4 regions of the Streptomyces sp. NPDC038200 genome follow, and region 2 is predicted to be linked to each of the others. Evidence: riboswitches for the same ligand, from Rfam matches in the RefSeq annotation. Region 2 holds a riboswitch; each other region holds the start of a gene.
The links. A riboswitch is a leader RNA that binds a small molecule or an ion and turns the genes downstream of it on or off. The one in region 2 is predicted to bind cyclic di-AMP.
Positions count from the first base shown of each region.

Region 1: it holds a riboswitch for cyclic di-AMP, as region 2 does, so the genes downstream of both, ACZ7KF_RS25470 (NlpC/P60 family protein) here and ACZ7KF_RS08185 (M23 family metallopeptidase) in region 2, are expected to answer to the same signal.
Region 3: it holds a riboswitch for cyclic di-AMP, as region 2 does, so the genes downstream of both, ACZ7KF_RS32130 (transglycosylase SLT domain-containing protein) here and ACZ7KF_RS08185 (M23 family metallopeptidase) in region 2, are expected to answer to the same signal.
Region 4: it holds a riboswitch for cyclic di-AMP, as region 2 does, so the genes downstream of both, ACZ7KF_RS02955 (transglycosylase family protein) here and ACZ7KF_RS08185 (M23 family metallopeptidase) in region 2, are expected to answer to the same signal.

Region 1 covers NZ_JBVJYH010000013.1:125,272-129,563, forward strand. The annotation lists gene pcrA (DNA helicase PcrA) at 1-2,259, opposite strand, end outside; cyclic di-AMP (ydaO/yuaA leader) riboswitch at 2,522-2,687, shown strand; gene ACZ7KF_RS25470 (NlpC/P60 family protein) at 2,696-4,153, shown strand; gene ACZ7KF_RS25475 (hypothetical protein) at 4,173-4,292, opposite strand, start outside.
Region 2 covers NZ_JBVJYH010000003.1:170,504-174,795, forward strand. The annotation lists gene ACZ7KF_RS08170 (glutamate dehydrogenase) at 1-276, shown strand, start outside; gene ACZ7KF_RS08175 (TetR/AcrR family transcriptional regulator) at 324-944, shown strand; gene ACZ7KF_RS08180 (SGNH/GDSL hydrolase family protein) at 1,088-1,873, opposite strand; gene ACZ7KF_RS08185 (M23 family metallopeptidase) at 2,117-3,049, opposite strand; cyclic di-AMP (ydaO/yuaA leader) riboswitch at 3,055-3,206, opposite strand; gene ACZ7KF_RS08190 (alpha-galactosidase) at 3,521-4,292, opposite strand, start outside.
Region 3 covers NZ_JBVJYH010000020.1:32,240-36,531, reverse strand. The annotation lists gene ACZ7KF_RS32140 (FAD-dependent oxidoreductase) at 1-135, shown strand, start outside; gene ACZ7KF_RS32135 (HAD family hydrolase) at 267-1,079, shown strand; gene ACZ7KF_RS32130 (transglycosylase SLT domain-containing protein) at 1,135-1,620, opposite strand; cyclic di-AMP (ydaO/yuaA leader) riboswitch at 1,624-1,804, opposite strand; gene ACZ7KF_RS32125 (polyprenyl synthetase family protein) at 2,379-3,389, shown strand; gene ACZ7KF_RS32120 (LolA family protein) at 3,635-4,292, shown strand, end outside.
Region 4 covers NZ_JBVJYH010000001.1:711,462-715,753, forward strand. The annotation lists gene eno (phosphopyruvate hydratase) at 1-460, opposite strand, end outside; gene ACZ7KF_RS02955 (transglycosylase family protein) at 759-1,451, opposite strand; cyclic di-AMP (ydaO/yuaA leader) riboswitch at 1,456-1,632, opposite strand; gene ACZ7KF_RS02960 (transglycosylase family protein) at 1,816-2,874, opposite strand; gene ACZ7KF_RS02965 (cytochrome P450 family protein) at 3,043-4,292, opposite strand, start outside.

The sequences.
Region 1 (4,292 bases), on a different contig from region 2:
CGAGCGGGTCGAGGACAGCGAGGCCGCGATCCCCGACGCCGGCCCCGAGGACACCGGCGCCGCGGCTCCCGTCCGCTTCCACGCCACATGGGTGGGCGGGATCTCCTCCAGGAAACGGGAGGGCGGGTTGTACGAGGGCTGGCCCCAGGCGCTGCGCATCGCCGACCGCGTCAGGTACAGCCGCTCCCGCGCGCGCGTGATGCCGACGTACGCCAGGCGCCGCTCCTCCTCCAGCTCCTTGGTCTGGCCGAGGGCGCGCATGTGCGGGAAGACGCCGTCCTCCATGCCGGTCAGGAACACGACCGGGAACTCCAGGCCCTTCGCGGTGTGCAGCGTCATCAGCGTGATGACGCCGTCGCCGTCCTCGTCGTCCGGGATCTGGTCGGAGTCCGCGACCAGGGCGACCTTCTCCAGGAATTCGGCGAGCGTGCTCGGCTCGTCCTCCGCGCGCTCCTGCTCGAACTCCAGGGCCACGGCCGCGAGTTCCTGGAGGTTCTCGATCCGGGTCTCGTCCTGCGGGTCGGTGGAGGCCTGCAACTCGGCCAGGTAGCCGGTGCGTTCGAGGACCGCTTCGAGGACCGTGGCCGGTCCGGCGCCGGACTCCACGATCGTGCGCAGGTCCTCCATCAGCGTGTTGAACCGCTTGACCGCGTTGGTGGAGCGGGCGGCCATGCCGTACGCCTCGTCCACGCGCTTCAGGGCCTGCGGGAAGCTGATCTTCTCGCGCTGGGACAGGGCGTCGATCATCGCCTCCGCGCGCTCGCCGATGCCCCGCTTGGGCACGTTGAGGATGCGGCGCAGCGGCACCGAGTCCTCGGGGTTGGCGAGGACGCGCAGGTAGGCGAGGACGTCCCGGACCTCCTTGCGCTCGTAGAAGCGGACGCCGCCGACGACCTTGTAGGGCAGGCCGACGCGGATGAAGACCTCTTCGAAGACACGCGACTGGGCGTTGGTGCGGTAGAAGACGGCGACGTCTCCCGCGCGCGCGTCGCCCGCGTCGACCAGGCGGTCTATCTCGTCGGCGACGAACTGGGCCTCGTCGTGCTCGGTGTCGGCGACGTACCCGACGATTCCGGCGCCCTGGCCGGCGTTGGTCCACAGGTTCTTCGGACGGCGGGACTCGTTGCGCTCGATGACCGCGTTGGCGGCGGACAGGATGGTCTGCGTGGAGCGGTAGTTCTGCTCCAGCAGGATCGTCGTCGCGTTCGGGTAGTCCTCCTCGAACTGGAGGATGTTGCGGATCGTCGCGCCCCGGAAGGCGTAGATCGACTGGTCCGCGTCACCCACCACGCACAGCTCGGCGGGCGGGATGTCGTGCTCGCTCGGCGGGACGTCCTCGTCGTGCTCGGTGGTGCCCACCAGCTCGCGCACCAGGGCGTACTGGGCGTGGTTGGTGTCCTGGTACTCGTCCACCAGGACGTGCCGGAAACGGCGGCGGTAGTGCTCGGCGACGTCCGGGAAGGCGCGCAGCAGGTTGACCGTCGTCATGATCAGGTCGTCGAAGTCCAGCGCGTTCGCCTCGCGCAGCCGCGACTGGTACAGGGCGTACGCCTGCGCCAGGGTCTTCTCGAAGCCGTCGGCGGCCTGGGCGGCGAAGTCCTCCTCGTCGATCAGCTCGTTCTTCAGATTGCTGATCTTGGCGCTGAAGGACTTGGGCGGGAAGCGCTTGGGATCGAGGTCCAGGTCACGGCAGACCAGGGCCATCAGGCGCTTGCTGTCGGCGGCGTCGTAGATCGAGAACGACGACGTGAAGCCGAGCCTCTTGGACTCGCGGCGCAGGATCCGCACGCAGGCGCTGTGGAAGGTCATCACCCACATCGCGTTCGCGCGCGGGCCGACGAGCTGCTCCACGCGTTCCTTCATCTCGCCCGCGGCCTTGTTGGTGAAGGTGATCGCGAGGATCTGGCCCGGGTGGACGTCCCGCTCGCCGAGCAGGTGGGCGATGCGATGGGTCAGCACGCGGGTCTTCCCGGAGCCGGCGCCGGCGACGATGAGCAGCGGGGAGCCGGCGTGCACGACCGCGGCGCGCTGGTTCTCGTTCAGCCCGTCCAGGAGGGCCGCCGAGTCGAGCGCGGGACGCGGGGCGCCGTTGCGGTAGTACGCGTCCCGGTCCGGCGGCACGTCGAACTTCCCGCCGAACAGATCGTCCGGAATCGGCTCCGGAGCGTGATCGTCCTCGGGCGGCGGCGGGGGCTCCTCCTCGCGCCCGCGCGAGGGCTGGAGGTCCGCCAGGAAGCTGTCGTCAAAGAGGCTGCTCATCGCTCTACGAGTCTAGGGCGCCCCACCGACAACCGGTCGCCGTCCCCGGAACATGGCCCGCTTCCCGGCCAGTTGATCTTCGTGTCAACAACGCCCGTCAGCCGCTCACCCAACGGAAGCGCCTGGTCACGCGCACGTGAAACCTTGCCCAGGTCACGGAAATGTATCGGACAAACCGCGCACCAACCTTCACAGAAGACACACGAGTTGGCTAGTTTGCCGTCAGGCCGCACGACCCCTCTCCGGCGAACGTCGCCGGGCCATGCGGCCTCCGCCGAGTCCGGCGCACCCCGCACGGTGCCCGGAGCCGGGGACCCACCGTTCCTGGGGTGAATCGGCCGACTCCCGCCAGGGACGAGGCCGTAGGGCAACCCTTCCACCCGCCCGAACCCGACAGCTAACCCGGTAGGCGGCAGCACGGAAGGAGTCGCCACTCTTGGCGTCGCACCGCAAGCCGCGCCCCGGCGGGACCCAGGGGGCGGGCATCCGCACCCCCGCCCTCGCCACCGCCGCTCTCACCTCTGTGGCCGTGTTCTCCCAGACCGCCGAGGCCACGTCCGCGGCCGGTCACGGCAGGCCGAGTCTGGAGGAGGTCGAGCGGAAGATCGACGACCTGTACCGCCGGGCGGAGTCGGCGGCCGAGACATCCGTCACGTCCGGCACGGGCAGGGAGCGGGGCGAGAGGACCGAGCGGGCCGAATGGGTCCAGGAGGCCGAGCGGGCGCGGCAGGCCGAGCGGGCCGAGCGGGCGCAGCAGGCCGAACGGGCCGAGTCCGCGCGGCGCCGTGCGGACAGCCTCCAGCGGCTCCGCGACGAGGTCGCCCGGCGCGCCCAGGACCGCGGCCTGCCCACCCAGCGCGGCGCCCTCCCCGCCCAGCGGGGCGCCCTGTCCGCCCGGCAGGGGACGATCCCGGCACAGCGCGGCACCGGCAAGGCCGGGCTCGGCACCGCTGCGGCCCCGGACACCGCCCCCGGCGTTCCCGTACGGGGCACGGGCACCACGCCGTCCGTGCCGCCCACGTCGTCCGTGCCGTCCGCGCGGGATACGGCTCGCACGCGGGACACGGCTCTCACCTCGCCCGTGCAGGACCGAGGCATCCCTTCATACGTACCGGACGCGGGGATCGCTCAGCCCGTACGGGACACGGCGTTCGTTCAGCCGGTACGGGACACGGCGTTCGTTCAGCCGGTACGGGACACGGCGATCACCCGGCCGGTGACGGACCGGGGCACCGCTCAGCCCGTCCGGGACGCGCACATCGCCCCGCACCTTCGGGACACCGGGGCCGCTCCCCTCCAGGACACCGGGGTCACTCCCCTTCGGGACACCGGGGTCGCTCCGCGGGTTCGGGACGGGGGCGACGCACCGGCCGGGCCCGGTACCGCCGCCGCGGCGCCGGCGGACGGCTCGCAGGAGGCCACCGCGAGCGACCCGAAGGCGGCCAAGGCCAGAATCCAGCGGAAGATCGCCCACGCGCGTGTGCTGCTGGCGCAGCGGACCGCCCAGGGCGCCGGCACACCGTCCGGCACGTACGCGAGCAAGGCCAGGAAGGCGATCTCCTTCGCCCGTGCCCAGCTCGGCAAGCCGTGCCTGTCGGGCACCGCCGGTCCCGGCTCCTACGACTGCTCGGGCCTGGTCCAGGCCGCCTGGAAGTCCGCGGGCGTCACGCTTCCGCGCACCGCACGGGAACAGGCCGACGCCGGCACACCGGTCCCGCCGGACGAGGCCCGCCCCGGCGACCTCGTGTTCTTCCACGACGACGTCAGCCATGTCGGGCTCTGGACGGGCAACGGCATGGTGATCCACGCCCCCAGGCCGGGTGCGTACGTCCGCGAGGAGCCGGTCTCCGGCGTCGATGAGGCGGCCGTCCACAGCGTCGTACGGCCGGGCTGACCCCCGGCCTCGGCGGGGGTCAGGTCCAGAGGACGGCGATGAAGACGTTGGCCGTGGTCAGCAGGCCGACCAGGCCGAACACGCCCTTGTCGATCCGCTCCTCGTCGCGCTTCACGTAGACCAGGCCGAGGATCACGAT
Region 2 (4,292 bases):
GAGGCGGAGGCGTTGCTGACGGCGCGCGGGGTGACGGTGCTGCCGGACGTGGTGGTCAATTCCGGGACGAACGCGTGGTGGTGGTGGACCCTCTTCGGCGACATCGGCGCGGACGCCGACGAGGCGTTCGCGTACCTGCGGCGCTCCATGCGCGCCCTGGTCGCTCTGATGCTCGACCGTGCGGAGGCCGACGGGACGACCCCGCGCGCGGCGGCGCACGCCCTGGTGACCGACCGGCTGCCGGTGATCGCGGAACGCTTCGGCTGGTACCGCTGACGGGCCGACGGCTTCGGCGGTGCGGGGTCTGCGGCTAGGGTGACCGCGTGGCTAGAGTGCGGTTGAGCGTGGCGGAGCGCCGGGAGGAGCTGCTGCGGGCAGCCATAGAGCAGATCGAGGCGCGGGGCGTGGCGGCGGTCAGGATCGCCGACGTGGCCGCGGCCCTCGGGGTGAGCAACGCGCTGGTGCTGTACCACTTCTCCACGAAGGAGAAGCTGGTGGCCGCCGCCTTCACGTACGCGGCCCGGGACGACCTCGCGCACCTGCGCAAGCTGCTGGGCCGGCGGACCACCGCGTTGCGGCGGCTCCGGTCCGCGGTGCGCTGGTACGCGCCGACCGGGCAGGCCAAGGGCTGGCGGCTGTGGATCGAGGGCTGGGCCGTGGCCCTGCGCGAGCCGGCCCTGCGGGAGGTCACCCGCGATCTGGACAAGCAGTGGAAGGCGGCGATCACGGAGGTCATCGCCGAGGGCGTGTCGGCCGGGGAGTTCGCGTGCGCGGACCCGACCGGCGCGGCGCTGCGGCTGACCGCGCTGATGGACGGCCTCGCGGTGCAGCTGACCTCGTACCCGGGCGGGGTGGCGCGGTCCCGGGCGCAGGAATGGGTGGACGACGCCCTCGCCCGGGAACTCGGCCTGGACCGGAAGGCGTTGACCGAACGAGAGCGGTGAGCACGCCCCGCCCGCCCCTGACCACGACCACATGCCCATGCGGGCGGCGTCCGGACACGCCCCCGTGCCCGGACCGCCACACGCACACCCCGCTCCCCGGGCCGCCCTGTGCGGGTCCGGGGTCCGGGGTGCGGCGGGCCGTGTCAGGCCACCGAGGCGATGCGCATCTTGATGTCGTTCGGGGAGAGCGTGCCCTTCGCCGTCACATGGTCGCCGGAGGATTCGCCGCGCAGTCGGCGCCCGATCCAGGGGACGAGGAATTCGCGCGCCCACTGGACGTCGTCGCGGCGGACCTCCAGGGTGCCCCGGGGCGGCAGCGGCGGCCACGGCTGCTCCGGGTCGGCGGGGACGTCCAGACCGAGGGCCTGACCGGCGCGCAGGGCTACGCGCGTGTGCCCCTCGGGCGAGAGGTGCAGCCGGTCGCTGTCCCAGGCCCTGCGGTCCTGCACGGACTTCAGGGACCACAGGTCGAGCACGGGGCATCCGTACCGGTCCGCGATGGCACGGACGTGCCCGTTGTAGGTGGCGATCTTGCCGCGCAGATGCTTGAGCACGGGGACGCCACGGGTGTCGAAGCCGGTCGTCACGAGCACGGTGCCGACGGCCTCGGTCAGCCGGGTCAGGGCGCTTTCGAAGCGCTCGGCCACCTCGTCCGGGTCGGTGCCCGGGCGGATGATGTCGTTGCCGCCCGCACAGAAGGAGACGAGGTCGGGAGCCAGGTCGACGGCCCGCGGGAGCTGGTCGGCCACGATCTGGTCCAGCAGCTTCCCGCGCACCGCGAGGTTGGTGTACTCGAAGTCGCCCTCGGGGCACCGGTCGGCGAGCAGCACCGCGAACCGGTCGGCCCAGCCCACGAACGCCCCGTCGGGTCCTGGATCGCCGACGCCCTCGGTGAAGCTGTCCCCCACCGCCACGTACGACCCGATCACTGATCTGTTGTCATTCTTCGAATCGTCTGCCACGTCGGACCATGATTCACCTTCGGATGTGACCTACGCGACCGTAAGCGGGGGTTGACGAACGGTGAGATGAGACACTCTTAAAGAATTTGCCAATGCAGGAATACGGTCACTCTCCAGGCTGTTGCACGCGGACACACCGAAGGCCGGACCCCGGGACGGGGTCCGGCCTTCGGCAGCGCGTCAGGCGGGGGGGTGCCGCCGGGCCGGGCGTCAGCCGACCGCGACGCCGTGGGAGCGGAGGTAGGCGACCGGGTCCAGGTCCGAGCCGTAATCCGGCGTGGTGCGGATCTCGAAGTGCAGGTGCGGGCCGGTCACATTGCCGGTGGCGCCCGACAGGCCGATCTGCCGGCCCGCGGTCACGCTCTGGCCGGCCGAGACGGACAGCTGCGACAGGTGGGCGTACTGGGCGTAGTAGCCGTCGTTCAGCTTGATGACGACCTGGTTGCCGTACGCGCCGCCCCAGCCGGCGGAGACGACCGTGCCCGCGGCGACGGCCTTCAGGGGGGTGCCGGCCGGCACGACGAAGTCGACGCCGGTGTGGTGGCCGCTGGACCACATGCTGCCGGCCACGTGGTAGCCGGTGCCGAGGGTGGCACCGGTCACCGGGAGGGTGTAACCGGCGGTGGCGGTCTGCGCGTTGCCGGACCCGGACGGCCGGGAGGCCGGGGCGGACCCGGCGGCCCGCGAGGGCTGGGCGGCGGCCGGCCGGGGGGACGCCGTGGCCGCGGGGGCGTGCCGGGGGGCGGGGGTCTCGGCGCGGGTCGGCGCGGCCTGCCCGCCGAGGGTGAGCTTCAGGCCCGGGTGGATGAGCGACGGGTCGGCACCGACGGTCCGCCGGTTGTCCTCGTAGAGCCGCTGCCAGCCGCCGCCGACGTGCTGCTCGTCGGCGATCTTCGAGAGGCAGTCGCCGCTGCGCACGGTGTAGGTGCGAGCGCCGGCGTCCGCACGCGCGGCGCTCTTCTCGACCGTCTCCGGAAGGGAGCGCACGGCCTTTCCGGGTACGGACTGCGCGGGGGTGGCGGCGTGCGCTCCGGTGGCCCCGAGGAGCGGGAGGGCGAGGGCGGCGCCACCGGTGCCGGCGACTGCCATGGAGCGGGAAAAACGCGGGGTCTTGGGGCGTCGGTGCTTACCCTTGGCGGGCATGGCGCAATTCCTCTCCGGCGCCTGCGAGGTCAGCTGTCGGGTTCGGGCTGGAGTTGCCCGGCCGTGCGCGGCACGGCTGCACCCCCTTGCCTGTCGCGGAGACCGGACAGGCAGTCGTACCTGGTGGGTCCCCCGCTCCTGCCGGCGCGGGTCACGTGTGTGGGGACTCCGGGCGGCGGCAGGATTCGGCGTTCCGTCCGGAATGGTGGCGAACGTAAGCGAGCAGGACGCACGGAAACAAGCAGCGGGTTCCCGTGATGCGCGTTTCGGGTGATCGAATACGGGAACACACGGTCACCTAGCGTGCCTTCAAGGCCCACCATCCCCTCGATTCGCCTGCTCCGCACCGGTATTACGTGGACATGACGTGCGACGCACCGTCACGGATATGACGCTCCTCACCAGCCCGCCCACCAAGGCCCCGCATTCCGTGGCGAGTCGCAACGAAGTTGACCAAACTGGACAGAATACCTAGAGACGGCGTAGGCGAAGAACCGTCGCGTCCAGGTCACCCTTGAGCCGCGTGCGCAGCCCGTGGTGCAGCAGCACCGCGCCTCGATGCACTTCGCCCGTTTCGTGGCATGCGTACGACGCTGTCGGGTCGAGTCCGCGCAGCCGCACCGCCGGTACCGGCTCGCCGTGGCTCTGCGCCTGGAGCCAGGCCAGGACGACCGTCTCCTCTCCCCGGACGTACTGGACGGCGCTCAGACCACCTTCCGGGGGCCGCAGCCGGTACAGCTCGCCGTGCTGCACGACCGGCCGGATCTCCTTGTACAGCTCCACCCACCGCCGGGCCTCGGCCAGCTCCTCGGCAGTCCACTCCGTCAGGTCGCCGCCGACTCCCAGCACGCCCGCCATGGCGCTGACGAACCGGAAGCGCAGCGAGCTGACCCGGCCGTTGAGCTGGGTGTTGGGGCTGTCGGTGACCCAGGCGGCCATCACCCGGGCGGGGTGGATCTGGGTGAAGCCGTGCTGGATGGCCAGCCGGTCGAGCGGATCGGTGTTGTCGGAGGTCCACACCTGGTCGGTGCGGCTGAGCACGCCGAGGTCGATCCGCCCGCCGCCGCCCGAGCAGGATTCGAAGGCCACCCGGGGGTGGGCGGCCCGCAGCCGGTCCAGCAGGGCGTAGAGGGCGCGGACGTGGTCCACCCACAGGCGCTGCGGGTACGGCTCCCCCGGCCAGCCCGCGTCGGTGAAGCAGCGGTTGAAGTCCCATTTGACGTAGTCGACGGGGGCGCCGGAG
Region 3 (4,292 bases), on a different contig from region 2:
GTCTCCTCCGTGCCGGGCCTGTACTTCACGGGTCTGCCGGCGGCGTCGTCGTACGGGCCGGTGATGCGTTTCGTCTGCGGTACGGAGTTCGCCTCCCCACGGCTCGCGGCACACCTGGCCGCGGCCCACGGCTGAGCCCCGGCCGCGCGCGGGGACCGAGCGGATCGCCATCAAGGCTTCGGAGGGCCCCACTTGGGGCCGGGCAGCACGTAAGTGCGTGCAACGACAGATGAGTCGGCGCGGCGCGGTGTCCGTATTCTCTGATCATGGCACCCACCCCCGCATACGCACTGATCGCCACCGACCTGGACGGGACGCTGCTGCGTGGCGACGACACCGTCTCCGAACGGTCGCTCGCCGCGCTCGCGCGGGTGGCGCGTGCGGGTGCCCGGCACCTGGTGGTCACGGGCCGCCCGGCTCCGCGGGTCCGGCCCCTGCTCGCGCACCTCGGCTGCACCGGACTCGCGGTGTGCGGACAGGGAGCGCAGGTCTACGACGCGGGCGCCGACCGCCTGCTGTGGTCGGTCCGGCTGGACCGGGAGCTGGCCGAGACCGCGCTCGGCAAGATCGAGGCGGAGGTGGGGCAGGTCTACGCGGCGGTCGACCAGGACGGTGTGGACGGGCTCACGCTCATCGAGCCCGGCTACCGGATGCCTCATCCGACGCTGCCCGCGGTGCGGGTCGAGCGCCGGGACGATCTGTGGTGCGCGCCCATCAGCAAGGTGCTGCTGCGGCATGCCGACCTGTCCGACGACGAGTTGGCGGCGGTGGCGCGCGCGGCGGTGGGCTCGCTGGCGACGGTCACCATGTCGGGGCCGGGCACCGTGGAGCTCCAGCCGAGCGGGGTGACGAAGGCGACCGGGCTGGCGCTGGCCGCCGAACGGCTGCGGATCGGCGCCGAACAGGCGCTGGCCTTCGGTGACATGCCCAACGACATCCCGATGTTCGACTGGGCGGGGCACGGCGTCGCCATGGCCAACGCTCATCCCGAACTGAAGGCGGTCGCGGACGAGGTCACCTTGTCGAACGAGGACGACGGCATCGCCGTCGTCCTCGAAAGACTGTTCCCGAGCGGCTGACCGGGACGTCGGCCGGCTGACCGGGACGTCAGGCAGGCCTGCCGCGACCGGCCGGTCAGTAGGCGCCGAACACGTTGTCGATCGACCCGTACCGCGCGGCCGCGTAGTTGCAGGCGGCGGTGATGTTCGCGACCGGGTCGTAGATGTCGAACGAGGTGCCGGCCACGTGGTAGGCGTTGAACGTCGGGTCGATGACCTGGAGCAGGCCCTTGGACGGGATGCCCTTGGCGGCGTTGGAGTCCCAGAGGTTGATGGCGGCCGGGTTGCCGGAGGACTCGCGTATGACGTTGCGGTAGATGCCGTTGTAGGTACCCGGGATCTTCTTCTCGGCCATGATCGCGAGGGACTCGCGGATCCAGCCGTCGAGGTTGTTCGGGTATCCGGCGGGGGTGGTGGCGGCCGTGGTGGCGCTGGGGGCCGCGGAGGCGGTGGTCGCGCCGATGAGCGGCAGGACGAGGACGGCGGCGCCGGTGCCGGCGGCGACGAGAGTACGGACGAGGCGGCTGTTCCGGGTACGGCGGTGCTGAGCGGCAGCAGGCATGGGGAAGTTCCTCTCCGGCGCCTACGAGGTGAGCTGTCGGGTTCGGGCGGGGAGGTGCCCGGCCGTGCCTCGGGGAGGCACGGCTTCACCCCGAGCCGTTCCGGTGCGGCGTGTGCCGTCCGGTGCAGCGACTTACCTGGGTCCCCCGCTCCTGCCGTACGAATGAGTTCGTCGATGGGTATGCGGGCGGCGGCAGGATTAGGCGTCCGCCCGACGGCCGGAACGTATGCGAGAGCACATGTCGGGAACAAGTACTGGATTCATACAACGTGCCTTTTGGTCATGATCGACGCGGTATGAGGTGCTTGATCCTTTGCGGTTGCCAACTCTCAACTCGCCGACGGCGCAAGGGGTCCCGGGGGTCCGGTGGACGGGGTGCGCGCGGAGGGCGCGTGACCCAACTCACGAAATAGCAAAACATTTCAAATCAGACATGGGGGATTAAGGGGATTCATGTCTGAAGTCCGAGTGGTGGTGGAACCAGGGGTGTGGTGCCTGTTGTTGCATGGGCGGCCGACAGGGAAAGCGAGAGGGTGGAGAGGTCGCGACACAGCGTTCGGATTACTGTTAAGTCGATAAATGTCCGGTATTACCATGTGATCAAAACCATGCCGGTCATGCTGCGATACCGCCCAGGCTGGACCGGTGGGCGCTATCGGTGATCGAAACAGGACCGGATACGCTGACTTGAGTGATGGCAGCGACCTATCGACAAACCGTGTAATCGCCAGCAGACACCAGCAGACAGGAGACCCCTCGTGACCGTCGTCGGGCCGTTCGGGCTGAGCGTGCGGGACCAGGCTCTGGAAGCCGATGTCCAGGCCGGATTGGCGGCAGTCGAGGAAGGCTTGCTCGATGCCACCAAGAGCGAGGTCCCGTTCATCACGGAGGCCGCCCAGCACCTCGTACGGGCCGGCGGGAAGCGGTTCCGGCCACTGCTCGTGATGCTCGCGGCCCAGTTCGGCGACCCCTACGCGCCGGGCATCGTGCCGTCGGCCGTGGTCGTGGAGCTGACCCACCTGGCCACGCTGTACCACGACGACGTCATGGACGAGGCCGCCGTGCGGCGCGGCGTGGACAGCGCCAACACCCGCTGGGGCAACTCCGTCGCGGTCCTCACCGGTGACTTCCTCTTCGCCCGAGCCTCCCAGATCCTCGCCGACCTCGGCCCCGAGGCGGTCCGGGTGCAGGCCCTGGCGTTCGAACGGCTGGTGACCGGCCAGATCCTGGAGACCGCGGGTCCCTCGGACGGACGCGACCCGGTCGAGCACTACCTGGACGTGCTCGGCGGAAAGACGGGCTCCCTGGTGGCGGTGTCGTGCCGGTTCGGCGCGATGATGTCCGGCGCCGACGAGACGGTGGTCGACGTCCTCACCCAGTACGGCGAACGGCTCGGGGTCGCCTTCCAGCTCGCGGACGACGTGCTGGACATCGCCTCCGACTCCCACGAGTCCGGCAAGACCCCGGGCACGGACCTGCGCGAGGGCATCCCCACCCTGCCGGTGCTCCGGCTGCGCGAGCGGGCCGCCCGGCTGGGGCTGGCCGAGGACCTCGCGCTGTGCGAGCTGCTGGACTCCGACCTCAGCGACGACGCCCGGCTCGCCGAGGCACTGGCCGGCCTGCGGGCCCACCCCGCGCTGGAGCAGGCCCGCCGGGACACCGTCCGGTACGCGGAGGAGGCACGGGCCGCGCTGGCGCCGCTCCGGGAATGCGACGCCAAGGCGGCGCTGCTGGAGCTGTGCGACGCGGTGGTGCACCGGGCCGGCTGACCCGGCCCGACACCCGTACGGCGGTGTCCTCCCGCCCGACCCCTACGGGTCGGTGGAGATACGGCCGCCGCATGTCATACCGCAGGCGTACACGCAGTTGCCTCCGAGGGCTGACGCTTCCTCACGGCCGATTTGGTCAGATGGGAACCACGGAAATCACCACTCCTCACCGATTCGGGTGAGAATGGCGGCTCAGGTGGACCAGCGTGAGGACAGCTGCCGCCGACGACGGAGGTAAGGCACACATGGCACCGTACGAATCCGACGACGCAGTGGGCGCCGCGCGGGACGAGGAGACGCGTTCCGGCCGGCGCAGGGCCGCGCGGTACGCCGTTCCGGTCGCGGTGGTGGGGGTGGCGGCGGCCACGATCGGGCTGGTCCCGGCGCTCGCCGACTCCGGTGACCCCGACCTGCCGAAGATCAGCGCACAGCAGCTCATCGAGAAGATCGCCAAGTCGGACGTGCAGCAGCTGTCCGGCACCGTGAAGATCAGCACCGACCTCGGCCTGCCGAACCTCGGCGGCCTGGAGAGCGGCATGCTCGGCGGGGCCGGCCAGGGCTCCGGCGACGGCTCCTCCGCCGACCCGCAGGCCAAGCTCACCGAGCTGGTCTCCGGCACGCACACCCTGCGCGTCGCCGCCGACGGCCCGGACCGGCAGAAGGTGTCGCTGCTGGAGAGCGGCGCCGAGTACAGCCTGATCCACGACGGCAAGGACGTCTGGGGCTACGACAGCAAGAGCAACGAGGTCTACCACTCCACCGCGGCCGGCTCCGGCAAGGACCGCACGGCCGAGCCGCCCGCCACCCCCAAGGACTTCGCCGACGAGGCTCTGAAGTCGGTGGACGACACCACGTCCGTCACCGTCGACGGCACCGCGCAGGTCGCCGGACGCGACGCCTACA
Region 4 (4,292 bases), on a different contig from region 2:
CGTTGAGGATGTTCATCATCGGCACCGGCAGCAGGTGCGCGTTCGGGCCGCCCAGGTAGCGGAAGAGGGGGAGGTCGCTGGCCTCGGAGGCGGCGTGGGCGACGGCGAGCGAGACGCCGAGGATGGCGTTGGCGCCGAGGGAGCCCTTGTTGTCGGTGGCGTCCAGGTCGAACATGGCCTGGTCGATCAGGCGCTGCTCGGTGGCGTCGTAGCCGACCAGCTCCGGGCCGATCTGCTCGATGACGGCGAGGACGGCCTTCTCGACGCCCTTGCCCTGGTAGCGGTTGGGGTCACCGTCGCGCAGCTCGATGGCCTCGAAGGCGCCGGTGGAGGCGCCGGACGGGACGGCGGCACGACCCGTGCTGCCGTCGTCGAGGCCGACCTCGACCTCGACCGTGGGGTTGCCTCGGGAGTCCAGGATTTCCCGGGCTACGACGACGTCGATGGACGGCACGAGCATCTCCTTCTTGGATGTGACGCTGGAAGTGCGGGGCTGGTGTGCCTTGCGACTAGAGCCTAACCGTCCCGGGGGCGTCGGCCACCGACCGACCGCCCCGTGGACAAGGCGACGGTACCTTTTGTTTCTACCCGAAACAAAGGTCTTCGGGGGACTGGGCGCAAAAAAGCCCCGTCCCGGTGCGTACGGGGGAACACGCACCGGGACGGGGGGCCCGTGGGGACGGGGGTGGCCCGCACGGGGGCCTTCGGCCAGGCCCGCGGGGATGCGCGGGCCGGGTGGGCCGGCTCTGGGCCAGGGGTCACTTCAGGTGCAGCTGCTGGCCCGGGTAGATGAGGTCGGCGTTCTCGACGATGCCCTTGTTCAGCTCGAAGAGCTTCTCCCAGCCGCCCCCGACCTGGTGCTTCGCGGCGATGGTGCTCAGGGTGTCGCCCTCGACGACCTTGTACTCGCCGTCGCCCTTCTTGACCTTCTTGCCGGTCGGGGTGGTGACGGTCTGGCTCTTGCTCGTGGACGGGGCCGGACGCTCGGCGGAGCGGGAGGCGGCCTGCTCGTCGGTGGAGCGGGAGGTGGTGGTGCTGCCCGAGGTCGAGGGGGCGCTCGGGGCGGAGCCGTTGTACGCGGCGCCGGACAGGCCCGTGCCGCAGACCGGCCAGGCGCCCTTGCCCTGCGCGGCGAGGACCTTCTCGGCGACGGCGATCTGCTGCGCCTTGGTGGCCTGGTTGGCCTGCCCGGCGTAGGCGGTGCCGCCGTACGCGGCCCAGGTGGAGGCGGAGAACTGCAGGCCACCGTAGTAGCCGTTGCCGGTGTTGATGGACCAGTTGCCGCCGGACTCGCACTGGGCGACGGCGTCCCACTCGGAAGCGGTGGCGGCGGAGGCGTTGCCGGCCGCCATCAGCGGGGCGGCGACGGCGGCACCGGTGACACCGGCGAGCGCGACGGCGCGGACGGCCTTGGACGGACGACGGTGCTTGCCCTTACCGGAAAACAGCATGGAAGGATCCCCTCACCGACGCCTGCGAGGTGAGCTGTCGGGTTCGGGCCGGTTGAGTTGCCCGGCCGCACCTCATCGCTGTGCGCGAGATGCGGCTTCACCCCCAGCCGGTCCCAGCTTCAACTGCTGGTCCCGGCACTTACCTTGGGTCCCCCGCTCCTGCCTACGGCGCTTGACGCGTCGACTGTTCCCGGGTGACCGCTGGCAGGATTCGGCGTTGCGGTCGCCGGGGCTCGTGGTGACGAGCGGCCTCGACCGTAGGCACGCGATCCGCGGAATTTCAAAGACGATCACGACTTCTGAGACTCATCCCACACTTTCGCCAAACCGGACATTAGGGCGTCAAGTGGGGCGTCAACTGCCGCTACTTACCGCCCGTTTCGCCCCTGACTTCCAGGGTCTGACCGGCACTGATGTGATTCGGGTCGGACCCGATGGCGTCCTTGTTGTCGGCGTAGAGCCCGCGCCATCCGCCGTCGACGTCAAGGGAGTCGGCGATGGAGGCGAGGGTGTCGCCCTCGTGGACGGTGTAGCTGCCCGGCTCACGGGAGGCGTGCCGGCCGGAGGACGCGGCGGTCTGTCCGCCCGCGGGGCTTTCGTCCGCGCTCGCGCCCCGGTGACGTCCGCCGCTGGCGAGCGCTCCGGTGTCGACCAGGCTCCAAGAACCGGCGGCCTGCTGGGGGTTGTCCTCGATCCCGGGGTCCGGGGTCACCGTGGGGGTGCTGCCGGTCTCCGGCAGACCACCGGTCTCCGGCGAGGCGGACTTGTCCGACTTGGGGGTGTCGGTCCCGGTGGAACCCTTGTCCTTGCCGGCGCCCTTGCCCGGCTTCGCGTCCGGCTTGCCGGTGGCGTCCGAGGAGGAACCGCCCTTGGAGCCGGAGCCGGCACCCGGGTCCGCGTCGGCGGAGTCCGATGAATCCGGCGCATCGGACGAGTCGGAGCTGTGGGACTTGTCCGACGAACCGGAGCTGTCGTCCGATCCGGACGAGTCGTGCGAACCGGTGTCGGCGGAGCCGCCGACGCCCGTGTCGACGTCCACGGAGCCCGAGTCCGTGGTCAGGCCGGACAGCAGGGCGCACGTGGCCCACGGGGAGGTGCCCCGGTCGGCGAGGATCTTCTCGGCGACGGCGATCTGCTGGAGGCGGCTGGCCTGGTCGGCGCTGCCCGCGTACTGGCCGCCGCCGTACTTGTCCCAGTCGTCCTGCGAGATCTGCAGGCCGCCGTAGTACCCGTTGCCGTTGTCGGCGCTCCAGGAGCCGCCGCTCTCGCACTCGGCCACCTTGTCCCACGTGGTGCCGTCCGCCGCGTTGGCACTCGCCGCGCCGAGGAGCGGGATGGCGATGGCGGAGCCGGTCACGCCGGCCGCGACGAGGAGAGCCGGGGCCTGGCGGGGGCGACGGTGTCGGCCGTTCCCGGAGAGCATGCAGAAGCCTTTCGAGCGACAGCAGGACCGACGCGGCGGATGAAGCCGGTCGCCGCGCTGATGGGTGAACGTATAGGCAGACGATCACTTGTCACAAGTTCATGCCGCACAGATCACGTGAAGATCACAAAGTTGAACGCCTGTCATGCTTCTCGGCGGGGGCTGTGTTCAGTCGGTGGGCGTGAACTCGACCGGCAGCGTGCGCAGGCCGCGCATGATGAGCCCGCCGCGCCAGCGCAGCTCTGCGGGATCCGCGGCGAGTCGCAGGTCGGGGAGGCGGGTGAGGAGGGTCGCGAGCGCGGTCTGGCCCTCCAGCCGGGCGAGCGGCGCGCCGAGGCAGTAGTGGATGCCATGGCCGTAACCGAGATGCTGGTTGTCGCGGCGGGCGAGGTCCAGCACGTCCGGATCGGCGAACCGCTCCGGGTCCCGGTCGGCGGCGGCGAGGACGACGAGCACCGGATCGCCCGCCGCGATGTCCTGCCCGCCGATGGCGAGCGGCTCGGTGGCGAACCGCCAGGTGGCCAGCTCCACCGGGCCGTCGTAGCGCAGGAGTTCCTCGACGCCCGTCTCCAGCAGGTCGCTCTCCCCGGCGGCCAGGGACCGCTCCAGCCGCCGGCGCTGCTCGGGGTGGTTGAGCAGGGCGTAGGTGCCGTTGCCGATGAGGTTGACGGTCGTCTCGAAGCCGGCGAAGAGGAGGATGAAGGCCATCGCGGCGGCCTCGTTCTCGGTGAGGTGCTCACCGTGGTCGGAGGCGCGGATGAGACCGGAGATCAGGTCCTCGCCGGGCTCGGGCACGGCGGGCAGCGCCTCGCGCTTCCGGTGGATCAGCTCGGCGAGATAGCCGCGCATCTTCTTCACCGACCGGGCGACCCCGCCGCGCGGGCCTCCGCCGTGCCGGATCATCATGCCCGCCCAGTCCCGGAAGTCGTCCTGGTCCTCGCGCGGGACACCGAGCAGGTCGCAGATGGCGTAGATGGGCAGCGGGAAGGCGAACTCGTGGATGAGATCGGCCGAACCCGTCTTCGCGAACCCGTCGATGAGACGGTCGGTCAGCTCCTGTACCCGGGGGGCGAACTCGGCGACCCGGCGCGGGGTGAACGCCTTGCTGACCAGCCTGCGCAGCCGGGTGTGGTCCGGTGGGTCGATGTTCAGCAGGTGCGTCATCAGCTCGGCCTTGCGCTCGCCCGGAATGCCGGTCTTGCCCTTGGCGTGCTCGGGCTCGTCGTGATGCGCGGGGTTCTTGCTCAGCCGCTGGTCGGCGAGGGCCTGCCGGGCATCGGCGTACCGGGTGACCAGCCACGCCTCGACGCCGCTCGGCAGCCGTGTCCGGTGCACGGGGGCGTGCTCGCGCAGCCAGGCGTAGGCGGGGTAGGGGTCGGCGGCGAACTCCCAGGTGAAGAGGGCCGGGGCGGGGGTCG